4 regions of the Paenibacillus sp. MT124 genome follow, and region 2 is predicted to be linked to each of the others. Evidence: riboswitches for the same ligand, from Rfam matches in the RefSeq annotation. Region 2 holds a riboswitch; each other region holds the start of a gene.
The links. A riboswitch is a leader RNA that binds a small molecule or an ion and turns the genes downstream of it on or off. The one in region 2 is predicted to bind cyclic di-AMP.

Region 1 (7,520 bases), 2.6 Mb from region 2:
CACCTTGAGGGAATTTGCGGCCTTACGTGCAAGGCGCTCACATAATTCCTGTTCCTTATGCCCCGGAATATGGACTGCCGTTCCCACCACGCGTTCTCTTTCGGGATAAAAGGTCGCCACAGCCCCTATATGAGCTTTCCCACCCGTGATCAAAAATATCTTATCCTCTCCAGCTTCAATGACCTGCAAACGAACCGATTTCAAATCATACGTACTCATCCTAGTCCACCCATCCTTTGTGTGTATATGTAATGGTGGAATTATGAGCTTATCGACTGAATTGGACAATGAAACTTCTCACATTTATGCATAATGGACCATCACCGCGGGCATACCAAAGAGAACGCAATTTGACAAAGGAGGCTGTATCATGCGTATTCGCCTCATCGCATTCTCCATGTTGATCCTTATGTTTATGAGTGGAAGCTATTCACCTGGACAACTGCTGGCCAAACCCGTTCCAGAGAGCATGCCTGCTGCAAAGCCGGATCTATCTGAGGATGAACAACTGACACTCGGTCAGCTAAGGCAGAAATATGCCGATACGTTCAAGACCAATGGACCTTCAACCAGACAGGTAGCACTGACTTTTGATGATGTGCCTGATCCGCGCTTCACTCCGCAGGTATTGGATATTTTAAAGAAATATAATGTAAAAGCGACTTTTTTTATTGTCGGCAACCGGGCTGAGAAACATCCCGACCTCGTCAGACGGATCGTTAGGGAAGGTCACATTGTTGGGAACCACAGTTACAATCACCCTGAATTCAGTAAGCTGTCTTTGAATGCTTTTCGCAAACAAATTCTACATACCGGCGACATTATTCGTAAACTGACCGGGTATACACCTAAAATGATTCGTCCTCCATACGGGGACATTAATGAGAAACAGCTACAATGGGCCGCAAGACAGCAATACAGCATCGTCAACTGGAATGTGGATTCGCTCGATTGGAAAGGCCTCAGCAAAGAGCAAGTGAAGCAGAACGTTCTATCTGCAGTCAAGCCAGGCTCCATCATTCTTCAACACGCGGGCGGAGGCGTGGGCTCCAATCTGTCCGGTACCATTGGAGCACTTCCGGAGATTATAGATGAACTTCGATGCAGGGGCTTTAATCTGGTGACTTTGGACGAAATGCTGCAATTGCCAAAAAGCAAATAATACTCGGCTTCGTAAACCAAACACACAAGTTATAGAACTACCAATCTTGCGCGTTTTAATAAAGAAAAAGGGTACCCTTATTTCACGTTAATCGTGTCATAAAGGCACCCTTTTATTGGCGCTGATACTTATTTCAAGATATAAAGTTCAACATCCTGAAAACCAAATGTGCTCACAGACTTCTGGCTTCCAGGAATGAAAATATCAATCCGTTTCCCTTTGATCGCCCCGCCGATATCCCGGGCAGTAGCCACAAATGCCTGCTTAGGCAGCCCCGGATGGGAGTGACCTGTAACAAGAACCTTCGTACCCAGTGGGATCACACTAGGGTCTACTGCAATCGTGCCGAGTTCAAGTGGATTACCGAAGTAATCAACAGGACCCCATCCACCATTTTCGGAAGCGGCTGCAGAGTACGCTGTTGCTTTCACATCAATGGATTTACTGTAATCAAACGTTTTGCCCCAGGCCTGAACGACTTTATCATCAGCATTCACATCAAGGCTAGCTGTCGTAATCGTCTTAGCACCCGTCGAGCTTTTCGCTGCTGGAGCAGCTGAGGCCGTGTTTGCTTTTCCAGGAATCGTAATTTTCAAACCACCATAAATGTTGTAAGGTGAAATATCACTGTTTGCTTTAACCAGAGTGTTCAGTCCAACTCCATATTGTTTCGATAAGGTATAGAAGGTATCCCCCTCTTTGGCCACGTGAACAGAATCAGCGTGAGCTGGAACGGCCTGAATGAGCATTGCTGCTGTCAGCAGGGCTGTTGCTGTTTTGGCTATAGTTCTCTTCTTAATCATGGTCTTCCTCCCTCATTGTGCCTGCGAAGTTAGTTGTCGGATTCGGATGGAGGAAACCACCCTATAGGTCTCTGTTACATTCGTCTTGCGTTATGTACCCCTAATTCACCCCAAGCAGCGTGCGTTACAATCTTCCCCTCCACGGTCTGCATCATTACATCCTCCACACTTCCTCCTCAGGAAGTTTCGGCAGGAACAATATATCACAATTTTGTAACCAGGGTCCGTAGTAAATGTTACCAACTGTCTATAACAACACATTATGATGCTTAAAAAATAAGGATTTTTCTTAAAAAAGAGCGATCAAGCAGCTCTGGAACAATGACAGAAACGTTACTTTTACGACACTGGATCCTTATCCATGCACAAAAAAACAACCCTGCTAACGTGACGTGAGCAAGGTTGTTTAATTTCGTTTTTTTGTTCATTCTATTTAATCCGGTTCACTGACTGGATCATGCTCAAAGGCTATGACAAAACTTTACCGAGAAAGTCACGCGTACGTGGATGCTTAGGTTGACCAAATACTTCATCTGGTGTTCCCTCCTCCACAATTACACCGCCATCCATAAAGATGATGCGATCACCGACTTCACGGGCAAAGCCCATCTCGTGGGTAACAATAACCATCGTCATGCCGCCTTCAGCCAGGCGCTTCATAACGTCGAGTACTTCACCAACCATTTCAGGGTCAAGTGCAGACGTCGGCTCGTCAAACAGCATCACATGCGGCTGCATCGCAAGCGCTCTGGCAATGGCAATCCGCTGCTTCTGCCCACCAGACAGCTGACTTGGATAAGCATCTTTTTTATCCAATAGCCCCACGGTTTTGAGCAAGTCTGCGGCGATCTGCTTGGCTTCCTGTGCAGACTGCTTTTTGACTTTGATCGGGGCAATGGTAATGTTTTGCTCCACGGTTTTATGCGGAAACAGATTAAAGTGCTGGAACACCATCCCCATTTTCTCCCGCGTTGCATTAATGTTGTGTTTGGGATCCGTGATCGATACGCCTTCGAAATTAATTTCACCTGAAGTAGGCTGCTCCAACAGGTTAAGACAGCGAAGGAAGGTACTTTTGCCTGATCCTGAAGGACCAATCACGACAACGACCTCGCCCTTGCCAATTGAGACATCTATGCCTTTAAGTACTTCATTTTTGTCGTAGGATTTGTGTAATTGTCTAACGTCTATCACTTGCACTCAACTTCCTTTCCAGTCGACCCAGCAGCTTGGACAAAATGAATGTCAATACAAAGTATATGGCTGCTGCAATAAGGAACGGATTCATTCCTTGGTACGTAATGTTTTTGACTACACTTGCCTGATACATGATATCAACCATACCAATGACCGAGATAATGGAAGATTCCTTGATGATGGTTACGAATTCATTACCGATGGCAGGCAGTACAGCTTTGAAGGCCTGAGGCAAAATAATAAATCTCATGGCCGCGGCTCTACCCATCCCAAGCGAACGGGCTGCTTCCAGTTGACCACGGTCAACGCCTTGAATCCCTGCACGGAAGATCTCTGCCAGGTAAGCACCACTATTGATGGAAAGTGTTAAAATACCCGCCTGAAGAGGCGAGAACGTAATACCAAATGTCAAGGCAAGACCATAATAAATAATCATCAATTGAACCAGCATCGGCGTACCGCGTATGACTTCTACATATGCCGTACCAATCCACCGCAAAATTGCTGTATCATGCATTCGGAATAAACAAATGATCAAACCGATGATTACCCCGAAGATTACCCCAAGTGCTGACAATAGGAGGGTATAACCAACCCCCGTAGCATAGAAGCTTTTGTATTGCCAAAATACTTCAAAAATATTTGGCGATTTGACCTCACGGTCTGCCATCAATTGACTGGCTTCGGTTACCATCTGATCAATTTTATTTTCACTTTTCAATCGTTCAAGCGTACCATTAACGGCATTCAGCAATTCCGTATTGCCTTTGCGAATACCGATCGCTGCTGCTACCTGCTCTTCGTCCGGAACAGCAGGAGCTAGTCCGATCATATCATCCAGGTATCCTGCAGCAACGGTATCTTCAACGATTGCAGCGTTGATCCGTTTAGTTTGCAGTTGAAGCACAATGTCCGAGATTTTATCTAGAGACGTCAGCTTGGCTCCAGGAATCTTCTGTCCGATTGTTTCCTGAATCGAACCTTTTTGTGCTCCGATCTTTTCATTTTCCAGTTCAGCCATGGTTGGGTATTTGTCTTTATCCTCATTGCGAACCATGATGACTTGTTTCGATTTATAGTAGGTATCCGAGAAGTCGATACTTTTTTTGCGGTCCTCTGTCGGTGTCATGCCTGAAATAACGATATCCACGCGTCCACTCTGCAATGCAGGCAGAAGGCCGTCGAAACCCATATCTTCTATCACAAGTTCTACGCCCAAATCGGCAGCAATCTCTTTGGCAATGGCAATATCAAATCCGACAATCTCATCCTTGCCATTAATAACTTTATGGAATTCATATGGTGCAAAGTCGGCACTCGTGCCGAGAACCAATTTTTTACTGTCTGAAGTGCCCGTAGTTCCACTTGCCAGCGCCGAAGGAACGGCAGCTGTCAATAAAACGACAAAGGTCAACAGCATCATGGTGTAACGACTAATCAATTTCAACCCTGTTCTCCCCTTACAATACATTATGTGCTTCCTCATGTTGATGCCTGAGTCATTATAAAGTACAATGCATGATTATGCAATGAGTTTTCAACTTACAAATCCTGACTTGTTTCTGAAAAAACCAAGCAAACATGATATAATGACTAAATTATTTTCATTTTGCACGAAGGAGTTCACGATGACACATACCAAATCACAAATTTTGTCGGTTATTGATCAATATGCTTCCCGTTTTAAGGAGATTTCATCATACATTGGTGCCAATCCCGAACTCGGGAACGAGGAATACCTTGCTTCTGCCCGCCTAAAGGAAGAACTGATATTTCACGGTTTCGAAGTAGAAGCTCCCGTACTTGGATTGGATACGGCTTTTTTCGGCACCTACGCTGCTGCCAAAAAAGGACCAACCATAGCGCTGTTATGCGAATACGATGCACTTCCCGAGATTGGTCATGCTTGCGGCCATCATCTGATCTGTATGATGAGTCTGGGTGCTGCTGTCGGTCTAAAGTCCATTTTGGATGAAGTTGGAGGAACGTTAAAAGTATTCGGCACACCTGCGGAGGAAACTCGTGGCGCCAAAGTTCCAATGGCTGAAGCAGGTCTGTTTGATGATTGTGATGTCGCGCTAATGGCCCATCCTTATTATGCTTATGAGAAATCGGGCAGCTCTCTGGCCATTGATGCCGTGCAATTTGAATTCCACGGCAAATCCTCCCACGCCGCGGCCAGTCCGCATGAAGGGATCAATGCACTCGATGCCGTCATTCAAACCTTTAACGGTATTAATGCATTCCGCCAGCAAGTGAGAAGTAGTGTCCGGATCCATGGTGTTATTAATAGCGGTGGTCAGGCTGCCAACATCATTCCCGACTATGCTTCAGCCCAGTTTTACGTACGTGCCGCAACCAGAAAAGAGCTTAATATACTAACGCAGCGTGTCATACAAATTGCCGAAGGTTCTGCGCTCCAAACAGGCTGTCGTCTTGTGACTTCAAATTATGAAACGTCATATGATGAGATGGTAACCAATGAATCTTTATCTGCAACATTCACTGAAAACCTCATGGAACTCGGTATTCCACAAGAAGAGATCGTTAGCGGAGATGATCATGGCTCCATGGATATCGGTAACGTATCCTTACGCTGTCCTGCAATTCATCCTTACATTCGGGTCGTTGATGAGGTTCACACCCTGCACTCCATCGAATTCCGCGATCTGGCATTACAGGAACGGGCACTGGATGGCATGGTCTTGGGTGCAAAAGCACTTGCCACAACAGCTTATGATGTGCTAACGAAGCCTGAGCTGCTGCAAACGATTCGAACAGAGTTTGAACAGGCCCTACGATAATATAAGTTTTAAGTAATAGAGACAACCAAAGAGGTGTTCTCTACAGATTGAATGGACATCACCAGGTCTGCAGAAAACACCTCTTTTCTTTATTTTGCATACGTATATTCAAGCCTAACCTGGAGATGCTTGTGAAATGAAATCGATGAAAGTAATGAAAATTTTACTAATTATGTAAACCTTTTATGGTTCATTTGCTGTCTAGCTTGGTTATGTAATGCTATACTCATCTTGATACAGGAGGTGCCGTCATGCTGCTCGAAGCGATGTATCACGTTCCCCGTGACAAGTGGGCTTACGCCTACAACACGTCTACGATTCATCTGCGTGTACGTACGAAGAGAGATGATGTAGACTATGTGACTGCACTGACTGGTGATAAATATGATTGGGACGGAACCTACAGGGAAATTCAACTGGAAAAAGCTGCTTCGGATAGGATGTTCGACTACTGGGAGGCTGCGGTTAAACCCAAATTCAAACGACTTACTTATATTTTTCGAGTCACAGCGGGTCATGAAAATGTCTTTCTGGCCGACAATGGGATTCACCGCGATCCCCCTTACCCTACTGGAGGATATTACGAGTTCTCGTACATTCATGAAATTGATGTGTTTAAGGTTCCCGAATGGGCCAAAGAAGCTGTGTTTTACCAGATCATGACCGAACGGTTCGCCAATGGCAATCCAGACCTCAATCCCGAAGGAACTCAAGCCTGGGGAGGTACGCCCGAGCTGGATAACTACTTTGGCGGAGACCTGCAAGGCGTCCTCGATCATCTGGATGATCTAACCAAACTTGGCGTAAATGCTATATATTTCACCCCCCTCTTTCAAGCCAACTCCTACCATAAATATGACACCATTGATTATAAAAAAGTAGATCCGCATTTTGGAGATAATGATTTGCTCAAAAAAGTCACAGAGGAATGCCACCTGCGTGGTATCCGCGTTATGCTTGACGCCGTTTTTAATCATTGCAGTGAAGATTTTCCGCCTTTTCAGGATGTGCTGCAAAATGGAAAACAATCAAAGTATGTAGACTGGTTCCATATCAATGAATTTCCTGTCAGTATTAAGAACGGTATACCTACCTATGATACCTTCGGTTTTTATGGAAATATGCCGAAATTTAACACGGCCAATCCGGAAGTGAAAGCGTATCTGCTCGATGTCGCCGAATACTGGATTAAGGAGATCAAGCTCGACGGCTGGAGATTGGATGTAGCGAACGAAGTGGATAACCACTTCTGGCGAGATTTCCGCAAAGTAGTTAAAACGGCGAACCCGGAAGCCTATATTGTGGGCGAGGTTTGGAGTGATTCCCTGACATGGCTGATGGGTGACCAGTTCGATTCCGTTATGAACTACCCTTTTGCGGACAAGGTCTTGGAGTTTTTCTGCGGATCCATGGATGGCTACAACTTTGCCAATGAGATGGGGTCCCTCATTATGCGGTATCCCCAGCAAACCAACGAAGTGATCTTCAATATGTTATGCAGTCACGATACCCCTCGTCTGCTCTCCCGATGCGGTGAAGACAAACGGCGATTAA
Region 2 (7,520 bases):
ACGGAGAAGCGTGAAGCTGAATGCTCTGGACCAATCGATCACAATTCATGAAGGTGACCTGCGGGAACTGGTGAAACAGACAGGACATGCTGTGTATGACGCGATTACTGTGAATCCGCCATATATGCCGCTGAATGGAAGTGACCTTAAAATGAATACACACCAAGCCATGGCACGTCATGAGTTGGGATGTACATTGGAGGAAGTGATTCAGGCATGCAATCGTCTCGTGCGTAATGGAGGAAAGGTATCCATGGTTCACCGCCCTCAACGGCTCGGAGAGATTATCTCTCTGATGAGGGAGTACAAGCTTGAGCCGAAGCGGATCCGAATGGTACATCCACGTGCTCACCTCGAAGCCAATATGGTGTTAATCGAAGCGCTGAAGGATGGCAAACCCGAAGTGCGCATGCTTCCGCCCCTCATTGTCTACAATGAAGAAGGAACCTACTGTGATGAAATTATGGATATTTATTACGGATCACAACAACCAACGGGTATTACGGAAGGAGGAGTGTAAGTGACTTTGCACATTCAAAAAAGCTATGCGGAAGCCCATGATGGTCGGGGTAAGTTATATTTAGTTGGAACACCGATTGGGAATTTGGATGATATGACATTTCGAGCAATTAAGACATTGCAGAGTTGTGATATCATTGCAGCAGAAGATACAAGGCAAACCCGAAAGCTGCTCACTCATTTTGAGATCACCCCTTCCATGTTATTTAGTTATCATGAACATAATAAGGCCGCAAGTGGCCCTGAACTGATACGCTATATAATAGAAGGAAAAAATTTGGCACTGGTCAGCGATGCTGGTTTGCCAGCCATTTCAGACCCGGGTTCTGATCTGGTACAACTAGCAATTGAGGCAGGAATTCATGTTATTCCGATTCCGGGTGCCAATGCAGCATTGTCTGCTCTAATTGTATCCGGACTACCGACGGAACGCTTCACGTTCGGCGGCTTTTTGCCGCGCGAGAAAAAGGATATGCGCAAAGTGCTGGAGGGTTTTGACGAATCTAACGGTACGTTGTTGTTTTATGAGTCACCGCATCGTATTCGCAAAACGTTGGTCAATCTGGAAGAGATTCTGGGGGATCGTTCGGTTGTGCTGGCTCGTGAGCTGACGAAGCGACATGAGGAATTTGCACGAGGCACGGTTCGCGAGTGCATAGACTGGCTGGAGGAACATCCGCCGCTTGGAGAGTACTGTTTGCTTGTAGAAGGCATTAAGGAACAGGAGCGTAAAGCAGAGCGTGAAGCCTGGTGGCAGCAATTGTCCCTGGAGGACCACGTCAGCCATTATGAAGGCGAAGGACTTCACCGCAAAGATGCGATGAAAAAAACAGCAGCGGACCGAGGATTAACGAAACGTGATGTATATAACGCGCTGATCTAATCCTCTGCATGATCCAAACATACGGTTAAATAGGGGAACATAACCTGAAAAGTTTCTTATTGGAAACCTTAGAGAAATATTAAAAGTCACAGGCGGTGCAAAAATAAATCTTGAATTTTTTCACCGCTTTCCTGGTTATGTCATGCCTGCATTTATGGTTGGTCCGAATAGGGTAATAAAAAAAAGACCTTCCAACGGTGGGGTTCACACCGGGAAGGCAAGTAAGGAATATAAAAAGGTTAGAATTAACAATTCAATAAGTCCATTATACCTGAAATTTCTTATTTTGTCACAGGTGCAGGGATTTCAGAAATACATTCGTTACAAACGATTTTACCTTTGAAGTATGTAACGTTCTCAGCGTTACCACAGAAGATACAAGCTGGCTCGTATTTTTTCAACATGATGCGCTCACCGTCAACATAGATTTCCAGAGCATCTTTTTCACCGATACCCAGTGTACGGCGCAATTCGATTGGAATAACTACCCGTCCCAGTTCGTCTACTTTTCTAACAATACCTGTTGATTTCATCATTATAATCAGTGCTCCTCTCAGCTACTTATCTTTGTCATTATTCGACATTATTTTATGTTTTATGATACTCATCATACCAACGATTCCCAAAACAGTCAACCTTAAAATTAGCTTAAAATTAAGGCTGTTTTGGATAAGATTACGGGTGGCAAGGGGTTAAGAGCGATTTTTCATATTTAAACATCAATGTCAGCTTTGTCGATTTGGAAAACATTAAAAGTACCTTATTCGACAAAATTCGTCATTGTGTGTCGAATAATTGGGCTGGTTAGGGCTAAAAGCGACAAACACAACTCAAAAACAAGGGAGCGAAGCGACATGGAACAGCGTTTAACTGAAGAGAAAGTGTTTAAAGATCCGGTACATAATTATATTCATGTGCAAGATCCGATCATATGGCAGTTGATCAATACCCCCGAGTTTCAGCGCTTACGACGGATCCGTCAGTTGGGAACATCCTATCTCACTTTTCACGGTGCTGAACACAGCCGGTTTTCACACTCATTGGGCGTTTACGAAATTACACGGAAGATTATCTCTCAATTTGAAAGAAGTCACTACTCCGATTGGCCTAAGGAAGAAAAAGCCGTTGCACTCTGCGCTGCTTTATTGCATGACTTGGGTCACGGGCCATTCTCTCACTCCATTGAAGAAGCCTTTGACATGAACCATGAGGACTGGACCTGCCGAATTATCCTTGGGGATACTGAAGTGGGGGCGATCCTGAGACGGGTTGCTCCCGATTTCCCGGAGAAGGTGGCATCTGTTATTCAGAAAACATATGAAAAGCCAATCGTCGTGAATTTGGTCACTAGCCCACTTGATGCAGACCGGATGGACTATTTGCTTCGGGATGCATACTTTACAGGTGTAAACTACGGAACCATCGACCTTGACCGCATCCTGCGAATGCTTCGTCCTTATCACGGTAGAATTGTAGTCAAGGAATCCGGTATGCATGCCGTAGAAGACTATTTGATGTCACGATACCAGATGTACTGGCAGATTTACTTCCATCCGGTGACCCGAAGCTCCGAAATTATCCTGAGACAAATATTTAAGCGTGCAAAAGAGCTGGTGAAGCAGGGGTTCCAATTCCGTTTCATGCTGGAGCCACTGCCGCAGCTGTTTGACGGAGTGCTCACTGTTGATGAATATCTGCAATTGGATGAGGCTCTAATACAGACTACATTCATGCAGTGGCGTAAAGAGAACGATTCTGTTCTGAGTGAGTTATGCGAACGTTTTATGGACCGCAGGCTGTATAAGTATGTAGAGGTTGAACAGATCGATGTGGAAACGATTGAAGAAATTCGAGTTGCCTTTGCCAAAGCCGGTCTTCATCCGGAATATGATCTAGAAATTGATTTTCCGACGGATCTTCCGTATGATGTTTTTCGTCCGGATGAATCGACAGACAAACAGATTCTGCTGCTGGATCGACAGGACAAGTTGCATGAATTGTCCGAGGTTTCGGACATCGTCCGTTCAATCAGTGGAATACATCGTGGTAAGCATCATCTGTACTATCCGCAAAACAAGGTGGACGCCATCATTCACGAGCTGCCTTCTCATATCCGCCCATACTTCTCATGATCATGAAGTGAGCCGTGAAGAGCAAAAAATTTACAAATTAGCTATGACAGAAAGAATTTCTATTTCGAGATATTATCATGATACAGTAATCTGCTTTAATGGAGAGTATATGTAGATCGACATAATTTTGTAATGTACACTTTTTTTGAACAAGTTTAGGTGAGAAGGGCTTCTATATATAGTAGAAATTAAATTTGGTAAATCCACATGTTGTACTCTGAAGAATCAATGAAGATGATAAAATGGGTGCATTTTATAGGATTTTGAATGGGATAGAAAACAGTTATTCGACAGGAAGGGAGAAATACAAATGATGTTATTCGACACACATACACACCTGGATGCACCGCAATTCGACGAGGACCGCGAGGAGATGATTCAACGTGCTGTAGACGCCGGGGTTGGCCGTATGATCAATGTCGGTTTCAACCGGGAGACCATTCCATCCACGATGAAGCTTGCCGAAACGTATGATTTTATATATGCTGCTGTAGGCTGGCATCCTCAGGATGCCATTACGATGCAGGAGGGCGATCTCGAGTGGATTGCGTCTCTGTGCAAACATGAAAAAGTCGTTGCCATAGGCGAGATTGGCCTGGATTATTATTGGGACACTTCACCCAAGGATGTGCAGCATCGTGTATTAAGACAACAGATCGGACTGGCTCGTGAACTTAACATGCCTATTGTCATTCATAATCGCGATGCTCATGAGGATATTGTCAAAATTTTGCGTGAAGAGAAAGCTGGACAAGTCGGGGGTGTCATGCACTCTTTCTCAGGAAGCTGGGAAACGGCAAAACTCTGTCTGGATCTAGGGTTCCATCTATCCTTCGGTGGACCAATTACGTTCAAAAATGCCAAGCAGCCGAAAGAGGTACTGGCGAAGGTACCGATGGACCGATTTTTCATTGAAACCGACTCCCCATATCTTACACCACATCCTTATCGTGGAAAACGAAATGAAACAGCGCATGTACGTCTGGTTGCAGAAGCAGCTGCGGAAATTAAAGGCATTTCGGTAGAGGAAATTGCTGCAATAACGACCAAAAATGCCATGGAACGATTTGGAATTCGTTAAAAAACGAAGCAAATGCGGTGAAAAAGAGAGGTAGACGGAGCGAATTTGCTTTTTGATCCAAATAAATGAAGAATATTACAATATTTTAACCAAATATTTAGAAAAACGTACTTGAACAACGCTTTACAACATGCATCGAAACAGGATATCATCTTTTCAGTGAATTGTTGTGCGGAAAATTGGACAGATGTTCGGGGGATGAACAAAGGGACACTTTCCGATGACACAACAATACTTTTCATGAACCGATCTCGCTGAGTCTCCGTTAACGGAGAGCGGGGGAACCAATAGAGCTTAAACATCAGTGTAAGCAGCTGATGCGCATCGTTCGCTGACCCAAAAGCAGCGGATGCACTTGCGAAGCGCTATTTGATTTCTTCTTTGGGTCTCGGGGTGAATTCAAGGGCATCCGCCATGAGCGGGTGACCGGAGATAGGGCGGCTCTCTTTCGCCCGAACCCGACAGCTAACCTCGCAAGCGGAAAAAGAGAGGCAACCTCGTGCATGAATTTCCGATATTCAAAATCATTCGGAAGCCACGAAAGAGTTCCTCTTACACTCTTTCTTTGGCTTTTTTGTTTTTGAATAAAAGAAACAAGGTCATCATACGGTAAGAATTCAGGTGGTGACATCATGTTGCGAAGAGTGGTTCATGGTGCAGAACCGGTCATTGAGATATCGATCAGTTCTGTAGAAAATTTGGTATAGTCGCGTCAAAGACATCATGCATTAACTTTAGACGGCGAGGCTATGAAGGAGGACGGAGAAGTGGGCACATTCCAACCAGAAGAGACCCATGAGTCACGATCATCCAGTAAGTCTTACGCGTTGCGGTGGAAGCATGAGAACATGCGTCAAATGGCACTGATCGCTATTTTCTCAATCGCGCTTACAATCATGATCTTGTTAGTCGTTTACGGTCAAGCCGGGAAACAAATTTCGCTGGTTATTGATGGCAAAGCTCAAGCGGTAGAGACTCGTACAGGAATGCTTCAAGAAATGCTGGAGGAGCAATCAATCACAGTCAGCCCCCACGATGAGGTATCCATGCCTTTGAACGGGGCAATCGCAGATGGAGACCGCATTGTTATTGAGCGGGCCGTTCCAGTCAACATTACGGCAGACGGAGACACCAAGACTCTGTATACAACCGATTCATCGGTAGAAGATGCAATTCAGAAATCTGGAATTGAAGTTGCCAGTGAGGATAAGGTTTATCCTGCGCTCGCAACACCAATCAAGGCAGATATGAAAATTCGCGTAGTGCGTGTAACAAAGCGTACAGTGGAAGTGGAACAGCCGATTGCGTACAAAGTAATCAAAACGGCTGACCCTAGCTTGTACAAAGGTGACAATCGCGTCATCGTAAACGGCAAAGAAGGTACACTTGTACAGCATATCGAAAAGGTGTTTCAGGATGGAGAGCTAGTCTCCAAAAAGATGGTGGGCAAATCGGTATCGACCAACCGTGTCGATAAAGTTATTGCTGTCGGAACCAAAGCAAAACCTGTTGTGAAGCAGCCGGAGATTCAGACGGTATCGGCCCAAACCTCCACAGCAAAGAAAGCAACGACAACGAACTCGAAGAAAACCGCTGCATCAGGCAGCAAAGTGATTACCGTCTCAGGCACTTCTTTTAAATATTCCAAAGTACTTAAAAATGTATCGATGACCGCTTACTCTTCTGAGGAGCCTGGCATTGGTACAAAAACAGCTTCCGGTACCCGGGTAACTGAAGGACGGACCATTGCGGTCGATCCAAAAGTGATTCCGATCGGCTGGTGGGTGTACATTGAGGGCCTCGGCTTCCGTCGTGCGGAAGATACTGGCGGCGCCATTAAAGGCAACAAAATCGATGTATATTACGACAGTGTAAAGCATGCCCTGAATTTCGGACGTAAGAAAGGCAAGACGGTATATGTGATCGGTCCGGTGAAGCCGGAAGCGAACTAAAATCGTTTTACTTTGAAATGGGAATGCTATAAAATAGTTGCATGAATGAATCATGCGGAATATGCGGCGGTGGAGTCTGAATAGGCTCGCCGCCGTTTGGCAGAGAAGAGGATATTCCTCTTCTTTTTGCGTTAGAAAGGAAGAAATGGAACATGATAAAAGAAGTCATTGTGGTAGAAGGACGCGACGATACCGTCGCCATCCGGCGGGCTGTTGAGGCAGACACCATTGAGACCGGCGGATCAGCCATCAATCAGCGAATCCTGAAGCGAATTGCACTGGCACAGGAGAGACGCGGCGTGATTGTTTTAACGGACCCGGATCATGCCGGTGAGCGCATTCGCAAAATCATTGCAAATAAGGTCCCAGGCTGCAAGCATGCTTTTATTCCGGAAGCGGATGCAACCCGTAAAGGGGATATCGGGGTCGAGAATGCTTCACCTGAGGCAATCCGCCATGCGCTGGAGCGTGTGCATACCTCCTATGAGGGTATGCCGAGCCAGATCGATTGGGAGGACTTGATTGCAGCAGGACTGATTGTGCACCCGCAGGCAGCCGCAAGACGTATGGAGATGGGGAATCTGCTTGGCATCGGTTACTGCAACGGAAAGCAGTTCCACAAGCGGCTGGGTGTATTCCAAATTAGCCGGGAAGAGTTTTCTGCAGCATTATCGCAAATTGAACGTGAAGGATTGTGAGCGTATGAATGGCATGGATGAGACTTTGGAAATTGCAACACCCAAGCGAACGAAAGAGATAATTCAGAGACACGGTTTCTCCTTTAAAAAAAGTCTAGGTCAGAACTTTCTGATTGATCAGAATATATTGAACAAAATTGTAAGTGCAGCGGATCTGGACGAGTCCAAGGGCGCACTCGAAATCGGCCCGGGAATTGGGGCACTTACGGAGAGACTGGCCCGAGCAGCCGGCCCTGTAACGGCTGTGGAAATCGA
Region 3 (7,520 bases), 1.4 Mb from region 2:
CACGCTCATTGGGGCTGTGATCGGGGCAGTGGTTCTGAATGCAGCCAAAACCGGGATAAGTGAGGCCTACCCTGAAGGCTGGTTGTTTGTTCTCGGCGGGCTGTTTGTAACGGTGGTGTTGTTCATGCCTCACGGGCTCGTTGGAGTCTATCGAAATGTCGTTCGATTGCTGAAGCGGAGAGGAGAGGTTGTGCATGTCCCTGTCAGTAAGGAAAAACCTGAAGTCTACTGAAGCTTCACCTGTATTGATGGCTGAGAGTATTACCGTAGCTTTTGGTGGTTTCGTTGCAGTTAATGGCATGAACCTGAAACTGCATGAGCATGATTTGCATTTTCTGATTGGCCCCAATGGTGCGGGGAAAACGACAATGCTGGATGTCATTTGCGGAAAAACCAAACCCCTCTCCGGCACGGTGCGGCTGGAAGATGGCACAGAGCTGACACGTCTGAAGGAGCATCAGATCGTCCGGAAGGGTGTAGGACGCAAATTCCAGGCTCCATCCATCTTCGGAGGTCTTACCGTACAGGAGAATTTGGCCTTGGCGGCGGAAAATCAGCGTTCACCGCTTCGGACTCTTGGTATTCCGCGCTTTGGGAAACTCAACACGGCAATGGAACAGGTCATAGCGCAAATTGGACTGCAAGACCGCGTGTATACACGGGCTGGGGCGCTATCTCACGGCGAGAAGCAGTGGCTGGAAATTGGCATGCTGCTGCTTCAGGAACCGCGCGTGTTGCTGCTGGACGAACCGGTTGCCGGGATGACGGACGAGGAAACGAATAAAACAGGCAGGTTGTTACAGGGGATAGCGCGTGAACGTTCGGTCGTGGTTGTGGAGCATGACATGGAGTTTGTCCGCGAGTACGCGGCGAAAGTGACCGTGATGCATGAAGGGAAGCTGTTGAAGGAAGGTACCATGGCTGAGGTGCAGGAAGATCCTAGGGTGGCCGAAGTCTACTTGGGAAAAAGGAGAGATGACCATGCTGTCGCTGCAACGAATTGAATCCGGCTACGGGGAAAGTAATGTGCTGCGTGGTGTTAATCTGGATGTTTTGCCTGGACAGGTGGTCTGCCTAATGGGCCGGAATGGTGTCGGCAAAACGACGCTGATGAAAACGTTGATGGGCCTGCTCAAAACGAGGAAGGGGGCCATCCACTGGAAAGGGCAGGATATATCCGCTATGGAACCTGCCAAACGTGCCAAGGCAGGCATTGGATATGTTCCTCAGGGTCGTGAGATTTTCCCCCAGCTTACGGTAAAGGAAAATCTGCTGCTCGGTCTGGAGACATCTGCGCCTGGGGTGAAGACGTTTCCTGAAGATGTGCTCGCGATGTTTCCGGTCCTTGCGACCATGTATGGACGACAGGGCGGTGATCTGAGTGGTGGCCAGCAGCAGCAGCTTGCCTTCGCACGAGCGCTTGCTTCAAGGCCTGGACTATTGTTGCTGGATGAACCAACGGAAGGTATACAGCCTTCCATTGTCGAGGATATTCGGCAGGTCATTCTACAAATCAAGGCGAAGGGAGACATTTCGGTGCTGCTCGTCGAGCAGAGCATTGATTTTGTACGCGGGGCTGCGGATTTTATCTATGTCATGGACAAGGGAGCAATTGCGCTGCAGGGATCACCGGAGGAATTGGATATGTCTCAATTTGAACACCACCTGTCCGTATAGGAGAGGTGGTTATTTTTCGCTTTTTTTTGCTTTGCTCAGGAGCGTTTATCCAAAATGTTGGAGTACTTCGGGTATAGCCTGCGGATGCAGTCCGGACAGATGTCGTGTGTAAATTCTGCGTGGGTATGTCTCTCCAAATAACCTTCGACTGAATTCCAGACGTCCTGCTCGTCCTTAATCTGTTTGCAGACGGCGCAAATGGGAAGCAGGCCGCGTAGTGTCCGAACTTCGGATAGAGCAAGCTTCAATTGCTGTTCAATTCGCTTCTGTTCCGTGATGTCTGTATGCGAGATCAGAGCGAGTCCCATCGGAGAAGGAGGATCCGTCTGATTCAAGGGGGTAAGCTCCAGCCTGAACCATCGAAGCTCCAGGTTCGCAGACTGTACGGTGATGTCATATGTATGGCAGTGAACAAAGGGATGTTGAATCTTCTCTAACTTCTGAATAATCGATGAATTCTCCGTTTCATCCTCCTGGGCTGCCCATATCTGCAGCAGCTGAAGATAATGAAACGTTTCGCAAGAAGATCGGTGGGCGTCGGATTTTTTGTATTTCGAGAGATGCAATCGCCCGAGTCCGTTCAGCCATGCAGTATTGCAGCTGCGAATTCTCCAGTCGCGGTCGACGATGATGAGTTGATGACGTAAGGATTGAAAGGATAACCTTTCAAGGTCGGTTGTAAAGAAGCTCATGAATAGGCCCTCCTTGGCAATCAGTTAAAGGATCGGGACGGCAGGGTAATGGTGGTGTCATCGAAGTTCATCCGAAATTTGCAAAATGTCTGCGACCTGGTTTCGGAAACGGGTGGCTTTTCGTGTGCCATGGATAAGATTGGATAAACGATACGGCGGGATGTCGTGCTTCTCGCAGAAGGTTTTCTGGTCCATCTGTAGCTCCGTTAAGCGGCGTTTGATGGCCCATCCGAACGGAGTCACGGGTTTCTTTTTGTTCAAAAGGGTTCACCCCTCATAGAAGTATTTCAACCCGCCTTCGGCTGTGTATAATAGAGGGAGATGCGAGCTGTTCATTACATTATATACGTATTTACGTCATGTAACAATTATAAACGATGAAAAATAGTGTATTTATATTAAATAATGACGTAATAACGTGATTTTCTATAGGCATACGTGAAAAAGCACGTCAGCAAGGAGGTTGCTGCGTGCTTTTTCGTTTGGGGAAATATGAGGGGAGCTTGGAGTCGGTAAGATTAGGCGCGATAAGCATGCAGCCCTGCGCCAAGCATGTGGAAGCTGGGGAACAACGATTTCATGGACATTGAGGTTGGCTGTGCCGGTCCATCCGCAGCGGAGGCGCTAACGGTATTCCATTCATGCTCCAGGTCTGCGGCCAGGCGAACCAGCAGTTCCTGGGTTGCTTCGTTATGCATGGGGAGGACTTTGGAGGCTTCGGTTATGCATGCATTCATGGCTGAGTGCAAGTAACCCATTACCGCTTCCTCGACGGGGATATCGAGGTAGTGGTTAATCCAGGCGTGAACAGTAGAGAGGCAGCCTACAGACTCGTATTTGGCAAGGGTGTGTTCGAGCTGGCTGAATTCAATCCAGGGGTGGAGAGCCCGGGCCAGCTTGATCAGTCTTTTGCCCATGGCAGCAGCTTGCTCCCTTTGATCAGAAGGAGTCCGCTGAACGTGAACCAACTTGTCAATCAGTGCTGTTCGCCATGTGTCATTATGATCTGTTGCGCTGTAGATACCTTTAATCGCCATTCCCTCAAGTCGAACGATACTGGGATGCAGCTGGCAGCGCATGAAGGATTCCAGATCATCGGCATTTCGGATGCTGCCTTCAGCAATGTGTACATCCATACCAAATGAATGGGTGAAACCTCCGACATGAATGGAGGAATCAAGCAGTTTGACATAATCGAGCAGCTTATTCCCACGGTTCACGGTCTTTCGCCTCCTATGTTCGTAAAATGTTATATTATATAACATTGATATTGGTTTCCGAATGCTTTTATGTTTAAAATCCGAATTATATGATATATATAATCACATAAATATCCGTATTTTGTCAATGGTTTCTTGTTTTTAAGTTTTAATTATATTTAAATGTTATATTTTATTACTTATATTAGTTGTAATCTTAAAATACAATGTTATGTATATGATATGTTTTCTTGTGAAGAGCTACAATTAAAAATGAAGATGTATAAAAGATTTGAAATTTAATGTATGCAGCAGTCAAAAGATCATGACGATAAAAACCGATATTTGGAGGAAAAACACAGGTGCAAAGTAGTTTTAATAAAAGTGCTTTACTTTTATATTGAGATCCTGTATAATCAATTTTGTTGCCGATTATTTACGACATGCGGTCGTGGTGGAATGGCAGACACGCTATCTTGAGGGGGTAGTGGGCGTATGCCCGTGGAGGTTCGAGTCCTCTCGACCGCATCATATTGTACGACAAGAAGAGGTTTTCCGAATATGGAAAACCTCTTTTTTTGCGTTTGGAGAAACATAAAAAAGGCCATTCACACAGAACCGGACTTTCTCTGGCTCCATGTTAATTATGGCCTCTCCATGTTGATCTATTTCAGCAGTTTCTCAATATCAGCTTCAATCTGGTCAGGAGTGGTTTTTGGAGCATAACGCTTCACGACCCGTCCGTTCTGATCAACGAGGAATTTGGTGAAGTTCCACTTGATGGCTTTGGATCCGAGCAATCCCGGTGCCTCTTTTGTCAGGTGCTGGAATAGAGGGTGGGCGCTTGAACCATTAACATCAATTTTCTCAAACATAGGAAAGCTTACACCGTAATTCATCTGGCAAAACTCAGCAATATCGTCGGAAGATCCCGATTCCTGAGCGAATTGGTTGCTTGGGAAACCCAATACTTCAAACTGCCGGTCTTTGAATTTGTTATAGAGTTCCTGTAAGCCTTCAAATTGCGGGGTCAGACCACATTTGCTTGCCGTATTTACAATCAGCAGCACCTTGTTGCGATAATCGGACATCTCGACTTCCTGGCCCCGAAGGGTATTGACTTTGTAGTCATAAACGGACATGATCAGTCGCCTCCATATCGTATAATGGGTTAATAATTCCTATAGTTATATTATATTGCTTACAATTAGATAATGCAAAACTAATTAAATAAATTCCTATGTTTACTTACAGATATCTAAAATTACAACCGTTTTTCATAAGGACGAGAATTAGTGAGATTCACAGAGATGGATGGAGAATGGATTGGTTGTAAGCGATATCATTGATATGTAATGCCTTAAATTCGTCCATTCGGTGATCTGACCGGACTTTACACTAACATGTCGCGGGTGTATGATTCATATCGTAATTTCTAATTCAATTAAACTTAACATGAACAACGAAACAAACGATAATATCGCTCTGGTCAATACATGAAACAGGAACGATGTTTTAATCGCTGAGTTTCCATTCATTCATGGGTGGGAAACGGGGGAACCAATCGGAAAGGCTGTCATTGCAGCTAATCCATGGGGTGAATTTTTCGGTGCAAGCCGGAAATAGGGCGACTCTCGCGCCCGAATCCGTCAGCTAACCTCGTAAGCGTTAAAGGGAGAGGCAACAAGCCGTACGCATATTCATGGCGTTTTCGTCATGGGTTATTCAAGAAGCGTTCGGGAGGCCTTGGTCCCCCACGCTTCTTTTTTGTTGTCTTTTCACGCCAAGGGAGGAACGAATGATGGATAATGAGATGATTCTAGTAACAGCACCGAATGAAGCAGGCCGCAAGTTTATCAAGCTGTTGATGTACAAAAAAATGCCGTTTGCCGTTCTGACCAACAGTGTAGGGGAAGAACGGAAGCTCCGCAGAATCGGAGTGGAGAACGTCATTCGCATGAATACAGCTGAAGCTCAGAAGTGGTTTCTACCGCAGTCGAGCGTAGGCAACGTTTTTATTTTCGAGAACAGTTTGAACCTGACCTGCCGCTATCTGCAGATCTGCCGTTCCTGGACTTCCAAATCACTATGTGTAATTACGGAACAGAGTCACCCCAAAGGCATTTACCGCGGGATGGGAGCTGACCGCATTGTGTATTCTCTTAATGGAGAAGTTGGCTTCTTGCTTAATGGTTAATGTGATAGCTGCCGATTGATCCGGTGTAAGGTGCCTGTTATAATTGAACTTGTGGAAAAACGGAATTCTGAGGAGACTCATGCATGATGGTGGGTCTTCTTTTTTATTTGAGCATTATTGTACATTGCTGATTTAGAGATTGCGTTCATGGCTAACAAGGAGGAATAGGCGTGCCGGATGTACGGGTGTTAAAATGGTTGTTCTTTGATGTAGGAGATACGCTGGTCGACGAATGGGAGCCGGTAGATGATATTATAGGGCAGTTTGTAAAAGAAGCCTGCTTGCTTGGATATCCGGTGAAAATAGAGGAAGTGCGAGAGATATTTGCCTCCTGTTACCGAAATTATGAGCAGTGGCCCATGAGGGTAGCCATTCGAACGCTAATCAGCGATGAACGTCATAGGGAGCAGATCCAGGAGAAGTTGAAGTTCCGGAAGGAGCTGGAGAAGCCCTTCGCTTCTGCTGACGCGGTGTTGAAGGAATTGTCACACCATTATCGAATCGGGATCATCGCCAATCAGAGTCCAGGGACAGCTGAGCGCCTGGAGAGCTACGGTCTGCGGAGGTACGTGGATGTACTGGCTTGCTCGGCAGAAGAAGGCGTATCGAAGCCGGATCCGGAACTCTACGCTGTGGCTTTGAAGCAGGCGGGATGTGAACCCGAGGAAGCAGTGATGATTGGAGATCGGATTGATAACGATATCATTCCTGCCAAGAAGCTGGGGATGCGAACGATTCGGATTTTGCAGGGCTATGGACGATTTCAGCCTGAGCTTGAGGGCCAAGAGCGTGCAGACTGGACCATCGAAGCCTTGGAGCAGCTTGTTCCACTGCTTGTGCCTTCTGAGGGTTAGTGGAAAAAATTTAAAAGTGATGACTTTCGTGTCATTAAATAAAGGACAAGGCAAGTGCACGGCAAGCTAAAAGGCTGATTCCCTTAAGTATAATACTTAAGGGAATCAGCCTTTTTTAATGAATCTCTGGTAAGAGGAAAACTGTTTTACAGCATATTCAGATTAAAACAGCATGATGGTCTGGAAGATCAGATAAACGTTCAGAACCACAATTACGGCAGCGATGATCCAAGAGATGACTTTGAGCCACAGTTTGTTGGCGAATGCGCCCATGCTTTTTTTGTCACTCGTAAACATCACAAGTGGAATAACAGCAAAAGGCAGCTGCAAGGATAGAATCACCTGGCTCAAAATCAGCAATTCTTCCGTTCCGTGTTCGCCGGCGATAGCCGTCACAATAACGGCAGGGATGATCGCAATTAATCGGGTCACGAGCCGGCGGAGCCAAGCCGGAATCCGAATGTTTAGGAAGCCTTCCATGACAATCTGCCCGGACAGTGTACCTGTAAGCGTAGAGTTCTGACCGGAGGCCAGTAGAGCGACACCAAACAGGATACTTGCAATGGTTGTGCCCAGCAGAGGTGTGAGCAAGTGATAAGCATCTGCAATCTCAGCGACCTGTGTCATGCCTGCGCTGTGAAATACAGCGGCTGACACAATGAGTATGGCGGCGTTTATAAACAGGGCAAGGGTCAAAGCGATTGTTGAATCCATAGTGGAGTAACGAATGGCTTCTCTTTTCCCCTGAGTTGTCTGTTCAATCTGCCGGGTCTGCACGATGGACGAATGCAAGTACAGATTGTGCGGCATAACCGTTGCTCCAATGATTCCGATGGCAATATACAGCATCGCAGGATTCTGTAGTATCTCGGCACTTGGTACAAAGCCGGTGAGTACCCCG
Region 4 (7,520 bases), 2.1 Mb from region 2:
AGGATCAGATTGGAGAATTAAGCGATGTATTGCCTGGCGTAGTCAAAGCGTATCACGAATTTACGGGTGAATGCTTTCAGTCAGGTGCCATTGATGCCAAAACCAAGCAGCTGATTGCCCTCGGCATCGGATTGTTTGCCAATAACGAAGTATGTACGTTTTACCACGTAGAAGAGGCACGTGCGAAGGGCGCAACCGATCAGGAGATTATGGAGACGGTTGCGGTAGCCGGAGCAGTAGGCGGCGGTCACGCGCTGTCTCAAGGCGCAATGCGTGTGCAAAAGGCATTGCACTAAGGTTTCTCCTGCAAGTGTGCTGAATAACTAGAGAGCAAAACAGGCTCTGGAATGATCCAGAGCCTGTTTCTTGTCCAACTTATATTTTTCCAAGCATCTTATTATACATAAATTGTCCAGTCACCCGGCGTGCGGTAACGTAGCGAGTGTTGAAATACGGATTTGATAATTTGGTAATGCTGACACCTTTGCTGCTGGAAGCATGAGCGAATTGTCCGCCCCCGATGTATACGCCTGTATGCGAAATGCCGCTGCCTGAAGTGTTGAAGAATACCAGATCACCTGTGCGGATATTGGCTTTGGATACCGGAGTACCCGCCTTAGCCTGCTGCTGTGAAGTACGTGGCAAATCAATGCTATATTTTTGGAAGAGATATCTCATAAATCCAGAGCAATCAAACCCGGCCAGCGTCGTGCCGCCCCACTTGTAAGGAATTCCAGTCATGTTGTTAACGACGGTGTTGATACTGCTTGCCTCAGTGCTTGCTGCACCAGATGTGAATAGAACGGCTGCGCCAAAAATAGAAATGATCAGTTTTTTCAAAATCAATGTTCTCCCTTCGATGCCTACGGAGTTAGCTAAGGGTTCGGTAGAAGGTTCCCTATATTTCCTATGTATAAGAATAATTCACCCAAAATGGTTCCCCCGTTTTCAAACATGAAACTCGGCAAATGAATAATTAAGTTTTTGTAACCTTTTGAAACTATATTGCATAAATGCGTAATTGTCAAACCTTTCTTCCTTCTGCAATGTTAACGGAATTCAAGACTTTTTGTGAAAAATAGTAGTTCTCCATGTTTATTTATGATGACAAAAACGTAATTTGTGTTTCATCAGCACAGAAATTGGACAAATAAGTAAATTGGAGTATCAGAGGAGAGCACGGTTCATTCTCATCAGGGAAAGTCAGGTCTCGACCAGATTTTATAACTTTCGGTTATCGTAGTTTTATACCAAATCATTTAATTGTTGACACATTGAATTTCACATGATATATTATTTCTTGTCGCCGCGATAGATTATCTCGGAGATATACCATATGCGGTCGTGGCGGAATTGGCAGACGCGCACGGTTCAGGTCCGTGTGGGCTAACCCCCCGTGGAGGTTCGAGTCCTCTCGACCGCATCAATTCATACATGAGGTTTCTGATCTGCTTTTTCTGGCAGATTGGGGACCTTTTTGTTTTTTTTAGTTACATTAGAGATGCTGCAGTTCATCAAATGAGAAAAACAAAATAGCTGTATGCAAGTCGAGCTTCTGTTTGGAGCGCCGGCTGAAAAAGGATATTGTTGAACAATAGGCATTTCTTCAGGTCCCATTGCCTCTTGGCAAAAAGCACCTCGAATAACCCCAGGATTTTCAAGACAAAATGTACATAAATGGGGTGAATTGTCTATGAGGAAAAAAGGGATTCGGAAATTGCCTTGGATTTTGTTATTGGCCATGCTTATCGGATGTCAGAGCTCGAAACCTAAAGAACAGGATTTGATGCGGATAAATTCCGCTAATGGTAACAATGCGAAAAAAGTCATTTTCCTGATGGTGGACTCTTTAATGTATCAGGCGATCGACCAAGGAATCGACAAGCAGGAGCTTCCTGCCTTACAATTTCTGATCAAGAACGGGCAATATTATAAAAATCTGGTCAGTTCTTTTCCCACGATGTCCGTCACGATCGACAGCTCCTTGCTTACCGGTGCATATTCGGACCTTCACCGTGTGCCGGGTCTGACTTGGTATTCTGCGGACAACAAAAAAATGATCATGTACGGAACCGGCCCGACGGAAGTGCTCAAACAAGGAGTGCACCCGGTAGTGACCGATGCTCTAATCCATTTAAACGGGAGTCATTTGAACAGGAATTTACCTACGATCTATGAGGATCTTGCCCGGCAAGGATTAAAATCGGGTTCAATCAACGGCCTGATATACAGAGGGATGTCCGCTCAAAAGCTGTCGATACCTCAATGGATTCAAGCAGCTGCTTCTTTACCCAAAGAGATTGATGTGAAAGGGCCGGACTTAATGTCCCTGGGTGCCTTGTCTAATCCGTTTCAAGGGATTAAAGACTTGCCGGATGGTCTCACGAAGCGAATGGGGATTCATAATGAATTTGCGATTGAAGCCTTAAAATATTTAATTCAATCCAATAAATTACCGGATTTTTTGTTTGTCTATTTACCGGATTTAGACCGGGAGTTACATAAGAAAGGCCCTACGGGACTTCGTGGAGTCAAGGAGTTAGATCAGCAGCTTCAATCCGTGTTGCAAACATTCGGTTCTCCGGAAAAAGCTTTGCAAGATGCCATCCTTATCATTGCGGGTGACAGCGGAATGACTCGTATTCTGCCTGAAGATCAGAATCCGGTCATTGATCTGCCCTCTTTGCTGGGAGATGCCAAAATTATGCGTCCGGGTGATGCTGTATCGAAGGAGACTGAACTCATCCTTGCCGTCAATGAAACGATGGCCTATATATATTCATTGAAGGTGGACCGTTCCCTTAGAGATATAGCAAACCTGCTAAAGGATGATCCACGCATTGACTTTATTTCCTGGAAAGAGAACGAGTGGAATTACGCAGTTCAGGGATCCACAGGCAAACAGCTCAGATTTAAATCAGGAGGTAACCTGACCGATTCATACAACCAATCATGGACGGTTGAACAGGATGAAGAGGTACTGGACTTAAGCACAAACAAGGTTAAACATACATTGAAATACGATGAGTATCCGGATGTCCTGAAACGCTTGTCAAGCTCGCTCCGTTCACACCAAGGTGAATTTTTGGTTGTCACGGCCAAACCGGGCTATGAATTTACCAGTGGCAATTCACCAACGCACAAGGACGGAGGAGGCCACGGATCAATTCGTAAACAGGAATCGCTTGTCCCCTTGATTATCAGCGGAACAGACCAAAAGCCTGAGTATTTACGAATCGTGGATTTAAAAGATTATTTGCTTAACCTTTTGACCAAAAAGACTCAAAGAAACCAATAGTGCATTGATAAATAAACAGCTGGAGTAGCTCGTTCAAGGTATTCAGCTCGGTCGCACCGATACGAGGCAAGAGAAGCCACCTTGATATGCTCTTTAACTTCGAATTGCTGTTGTCTGATCGTATCTTTTGATTATAAGACCATCGGTATAGTTTATACTGGTGGTTTTTTGCGTTGATAAATACTGTACGTCAGAACATTTTTCGAATAGATGACATCAACTTGCGCTAGTCCATATTGCTTCATTTGCGGCATCGGTTAATCCCCTAGGGCAGCCACTCCAACTTTCTTTAAGGTATAGATCCAGTGCTATTTGGAGAAATGCCTGTTCTAGCCTGCTATGCCCCTGCTTTCAAGGTGAAATGTACGCTAAAAGGCGAAGTGTACCTATTCTGGAAATCGCGCATCCACTATTCTTTTCTCGTAAGGAAAGCGCTATCATTATGGATTTAAATTCATTATTTCAGAGGGGGTAGGGATGATTTGAAGCGAATGGGTAAACGGATGGCGATGGTTTTTCTGGTGTTCATCTTTGCAGCAGTTCAGTTTGGTTTTACAGGGACCAAAGGTCGTGTGGTTGAAGCAGCGGCGGAGAAAACATTGGCTGAGAAACCGTACATGGGCTGGAGCAGTTACAGTATGCAGGTGTATGACCCTTCCGTAAAATGGACATCAGCGGAGAGCATCAAGAAGCAATCGGATGCCATGCGCGAGAAGTTACAGGCTCATGGCTATGAATATATCAATATTGATGCAGGATGGAACGGAGATAATGATGAATACGGAAGACCGATTCCTAACAAAGAGTTGTATCCGAACGGATTCCAGGAGGTTATCGACTATGTTCATAACAATGGTCAGAAGATCGGGATCTATCTGATTCCCGGATTGTCCATTGATGCATACAATAAAAACCTCGAGATTTACGGAACAGGCGGAGCTTGCCGAATGCAGGATATTGCATATCAGCCGCTTACCGTGATGGATGCTTGGAATGCGTATACCTACAAGATTGATTTTTCGAATCCATGTGCTCAGAAATACATCGATTCCATCGCAGATCTACTGGGCGAGTGGGGCATTAACTTTGTCAAATTCGACAGCGTGACTCCAGGATCAGGCATTAACAATCTGAGCAGGGATGCACGAGGAGATGTGGAGGCCTGGTCCAAGGCTTTGGCAAGGCATAATATCTGGTTCGAGCTTTCATGGGCACTGGACCATAACTACGTGGATTTCTGGAAAAAACACGCCAATGGCTGGCGTATTGACTGGGATGTCGAAGCATACGACAGCAATGTGGGTTTAACGCAGTGGGCTAACATTGCACGATTGTTTCCAATCGCTGCGCTTTGGTGGCGTGATGCAGGCCCTGGCGGGTGGAATGATTTTGACTCGCTAAACGTGGGCAACGGTTCCATGGATGGGCTCACGAAGGATGAACGGAAGACAGCCATGACATTCTGGGCGATCTCGTCTGCACCGTTGTATACAGGGAATGACATGACCAGGCTGGATAGCTATGGACTTGAACTTCTGACCAATGATGAAGTGATCGCTGTCAATCAGGCTGGACGTCCGGCTCATCCGGTATCGATGGATACCCAGCAGCAGGTATGGTACGCCAATAACGGAGATGGAACGTACAGTGTGGCTCTGTTTAATCTGGGCAACCGGAGTGCTGAGGTCAAGGTCAATTGGAGCGATATCGGTCTGGAAGGACCTGCATCGGTCCGTGACCTGTGGAGCCATTCCGAACTGGGTAACTTTAACGAGGGATTTAGCAGTGGTTTATTGGAGCCTCATGCTTCACGAATGCTGAAAGTCAAGGCACTGAGCGGAACATCGACGGTGAATGACGATGATACAGGCATGCGCTATACCGGAGATTGGAAGCGAAATGGAGGCAAGGAACAATTAGAGGGTTCGCAGGACCTGACTATAGCAATTCAGGATTCCACAGGCAATGATAGAACGACTGCTGATCCAGCGAGCAATTCCAATGTAGCAGATGAACTGGCTGCTGAACCATCCATTGCTGGAGAGGATACCACGGTTACCGAGGTGGTCTACGTTAACGATGACGACAGTGAGATACATTACACAGGTTCATGGAATGCGAATACCGGCAGAAGTTTCGGGGACTTCAATGACGATGTACATTATACAGAAAAAGACGGCGATTATTTTGAATACACATTCACAGGTACAGGTATCGAGCTGCTGACAGAGAAGCATCAAGAGCAGGGGGACATGAGCATTATTCTCGATAATGGTGAGGCAGAACTGGTAAGCGCGTATACCGATGGAGAAAGGGAAGCCCAGCAGGTGCTGTACAGCAAAACAGATCTGCCAAGTGGAACACATACCCTGAAGGTCGTTAAGGCATCGGGCCAATACATGCTTCTCGATGCACTCAAGGTAACCAGGGAAAAAGAGTCTGGTGGGCAGAACAGTGGAATAAGCCCAGTCGCTGCAGACTTTGATAAAGCAGTGGATCAGCAGGCGGATGTGAAGATCACGTTAAACCTGAATGGTAATACGTTAACTGGTGTGACATACGACGGGGGCAATCTCGGCGAAGATGACTACGATGTCGTTGACAACACGTTAACGATCAAGAAACAATACCTCACCCAGCTGCCCGTTGGCACAACGAAGTTTAACGTGGTATTTAGCGCGGGGGATCCGCAGACGCTGGCGATTAAGGTTATTGACACTTCAGGAATCCGATTCGCGATGATTAACAATGACGATCCCGCAATTAAGTATAGCGGCAACTGGTCACGCAGCACGGGGAGAGCATTTGGCGACTATAAGGATGATGTGCATTACGCCGAGCAGAACGGCGATTATTTTGAGTATGAATTCAGGGGAACGGGTATTCAGTTTTTTACGGAAGTGGATCCGTCCCAGGGCGACATGGATATTTACGTAGATGGTGAGTTTAAGGAAACGGTAAGTGCTTACCGTGACGGACGTTTGGCGCAGCAAAAGGTCTATAGTGTCTCAGGGCTGCCAGATGGGCTGCATACGCTTAAAGCCGTGAAAAAGTCAGGGCGGTTCATGCTTCTTGACTTCCTCAAGGTGGAAATTCCAAATATCATTCAGCCGGTGAGTGCTGTTTTTGACAAAGCTGAATCTGCTCAAACTGATATTGAAGTGAAACTTTTGCAGGAACCGGAAAGTTTCAAGAAGATTATGAATGGCTCACTTGAGCTGGTAAAGGGAACCGATTACGAGGTAGCAGGGGATAGGGTGACGCTTAGAAAATCCTACCTTGCTGCACAGCCTCTCGGCACGTTGAACCTCCGTTTTGTTTTTGGCGGCGATTATCTCAATGATGTTCATTATTCGGCTGTAAACGGTGATTCCTTTGAGTATGTCTTCAAAGGTACTGGCATCCGTATGATTACTCCGACTGGGCCGCAGCAGGGTGAGGTGGAAATCTACATCGACGGAAATCTGGTGCAAACCGTAGATACGTACAGTGAGGGACGTAAAAATAGGCAGGAAATCTACAGCATAACAGGACTGACAAGTGGTGTGCATACGCTGAAGGCGGTCAAAAAGTCCGGTGAGCTCATGCTCACGGATCAACTGAAATTTACGATAGCTGCTGGGGACAGCGGGCCAACAAACCCAACAAATCCAACAAATCCGAGCAATCCATCTGGACCTTCCAATCCGGGTGGACCGTCAACTCCTGTTGTACAGCCTCCAGTTACTCCGGTTCCGGAAACAGAAGCAGGAGAGGAACCTTCCGGGAATACGGAGACGACTCGGCATGAGGCATATATTAACGGTTATAAGGACGGACTGTTTAGACCGAATAACAAGATCACTCGTGCAGAGATGGCAGCCATACTCACCAAAGTCGTTGAAAAAGATGCTGCATCATTAGACGTGACGTTCAGTGATGTGAGTTCTTCCCATTGGGCAGCAGCATCAATCGACAAGGTTGCAAAAATGGGACTGATGCAAGGCTACAAGGATGGCACATTTAAACCGAATCAGTCCTTGACCCGTGCAGAGATGGCAAGTTTGGCTGTGAGCCTGGCTCCGGATACGACCAAACCAGGCAGCGGGTTCTCTGATATTGGCAGTCATTGGGCTAAGGATGCAATTCAAAAAGCCCAAGGGCTGGGAATTCTGACAGGTTACAATGACGGGACCTTCCGGCCGAATACTGAGCTGACAAGAGCGGAAGCCGTTGTTATCAT

Region 1: it holds a riboswitch for cyclic di-AMP, as region 2 does, so the genes downstream of both, AC3RCI_RS17610 (3D domain-containing protein) here and AC3RCI_RS00150 (resuscitation-promoting factor) in region 2, are expected to answer to the same signal.
Region 3: it holds a riboswitch for cyclic di-AMP, as region 2 does, so the genes downstream of both, AC3RCI_RS06580 (hypothetical protein) here and AC3RCI_RS00150 (resuscitation-promoting factor) in region 2, are expected to answer to the same signal.
Region 4: it holds a riboswitch for cyclic di-AMP, as region 2 does, so the genes downstream of both, AC3RCI_RS10245 (NlpC/P60 family protein) here and AC3RCI_RS00150 (resuscitation-promoting factor) in region 2, are expected to answer to the same signal.

Annotation. Positions count from the first base shown of each region.
Region 1 covers NZ_CM179500.1:3,918,540-3,926,059, forward strand. Annotated here, with positions in the region: gene lpdD (prenylated flavin chaperone LpdD) at 1-219, opposite strand, end outside; gene AC3RCI_RS17605 (polysaccharide deacetylase family protein) at 371-1,162, shown strand; gene AC3RCI_RS17610 (3D domain-containing protein) at 1,291-1,965, opposite strand; cyclic di-AMP (ydaO/yuaA leader) riboswitch at 1,968-2,167, opposite strand; gene AC3RCI_RS17615 (amino acid ABC transporter ATP-binding protein) at 2,434-3,159, opposite strand; gene AC3RCI_RS17620 (ABC transporter substrate-binding protein/permease) at 3,146-4,585, opposite strand; gene AC3RCI_RS17625 (M20 family metallopeptidase) at 4,791-5,966, shown strand; gene AC3RCI_RS17630 (alpha-glycosidase) at 6,218-7,520, shown strand, end outside.
Region 2 covers NZ_CM179500.1:27,428-34,947, forward strand. Annotated here, with positions in the region: gene AC3RCI_RS00125 (tRNA1(Val) (adenine(37)-N6)-methyltransferase) at 1-520, shown strand, start outside; gene rsmI (16S rRNA (cytidine(1402)-2'-O)-methyltransferase) at 521-1,402, shown strand; gene AC3RCI_RS00135 (AbrB/MazE/SpoVT family DNA-binding domain-containing protein) at 1,684-1,938, opposite strand; gene AC3RCI_RS00140 (HD domain-containing protein) at 2,257-3,534, shown strand; gene AC3RCI_RS00145 (TatD family hydrolase) at 3,845-4,615, shown strand; cyclic di-AMP (ydaO/yuaA leader) riboswitch at 4,858-5,111, shown strand; gene AC3RCI_RS00150 (resuscitation-promoting factor) at 5,383-6,567, shown strand; gene rnmV (ribonuclease M5) at 6,720-7,265, shown strand; gene rsmA (16S rRNA (adenine(1518)-N(6)/adenine(1519)-N(6))-dimethyltransferase RsmA) at 7,270-7,520, shown strand, end outside.
Region 3 covers NZ_CM179500.1:1,428,470-1,435,989, forward strand. Annotated here, with positions in the region: gene urtC (urea ABC transporter permease subunit UrtC) at 1-232, shown strand, start outside; gene urtD (urea ABC transporter ATP-binding protein UrtD) at 195-1,004, shown strand; gene urtE (urea ABC transporter ATP-binding subunit UrtE) at 982-1,677, shown strand; gene AC3RCI_RS06555 (PAS domain-containing protein) at 1,713-2,369, opposite strand; gene AC3RCI_RS06560 (Rha family transcriptional regulator) at 2,427-2,630, opposite strand; gene AC3RCI_RS06565 (urease accessory protein UreF) at 2,888-3,589, opposite strand; tRNA gene AC3RCI_RS06570 (tRNA-Leu) at 4,014-4,096, shown strand; gene AC3RCI_RS06575 (glutathione peroxidase) at 4,234-4,710, opposite strand; cyclic di-AMP (ydaO/yuaA leader) riboswitch at 5,079-5,251, shown strand; gene AC3RCI_RS06580 (hypothetical protein) at 5,367-5,765, shown strand; gene AC3RCI_RS06585 (HAD family hydrolase) at 5,936-6,619, shown strand; gene AC3RCI_RS06590 (Nramp family divalent metal transporter) at 6,782-7,520, opposite strand, start outside.
Region 4 covers NZ_CM179500.1:2,170,154-2,177,673, forward strand. Annotated here, with positions in the region: gene AC3RCI_RS10240 (carboxymuconolactone decarboxylase family protein) at 1-296, shown strand, start outside; gene AC3RCI_RS10245 (NlpC/P60 family protein) at 376-840, opposite strand; cyclic di-AMP (ydaO/yuaA leader) riboswitch at 846-977, opposite strand; tRNA gene AC3RCI_RS10250 (tRNA-Leu) at 1,339-1,423, shown strand; gene AC3RCI_RS10255 (alkaline phosphatase family protein) at 1,694-3,298, shown strand; gene AC3RCI_RS10260 (X2-like carbohydrate binding domain-containing protein) at 3,790-7,520, shown strand, end outside.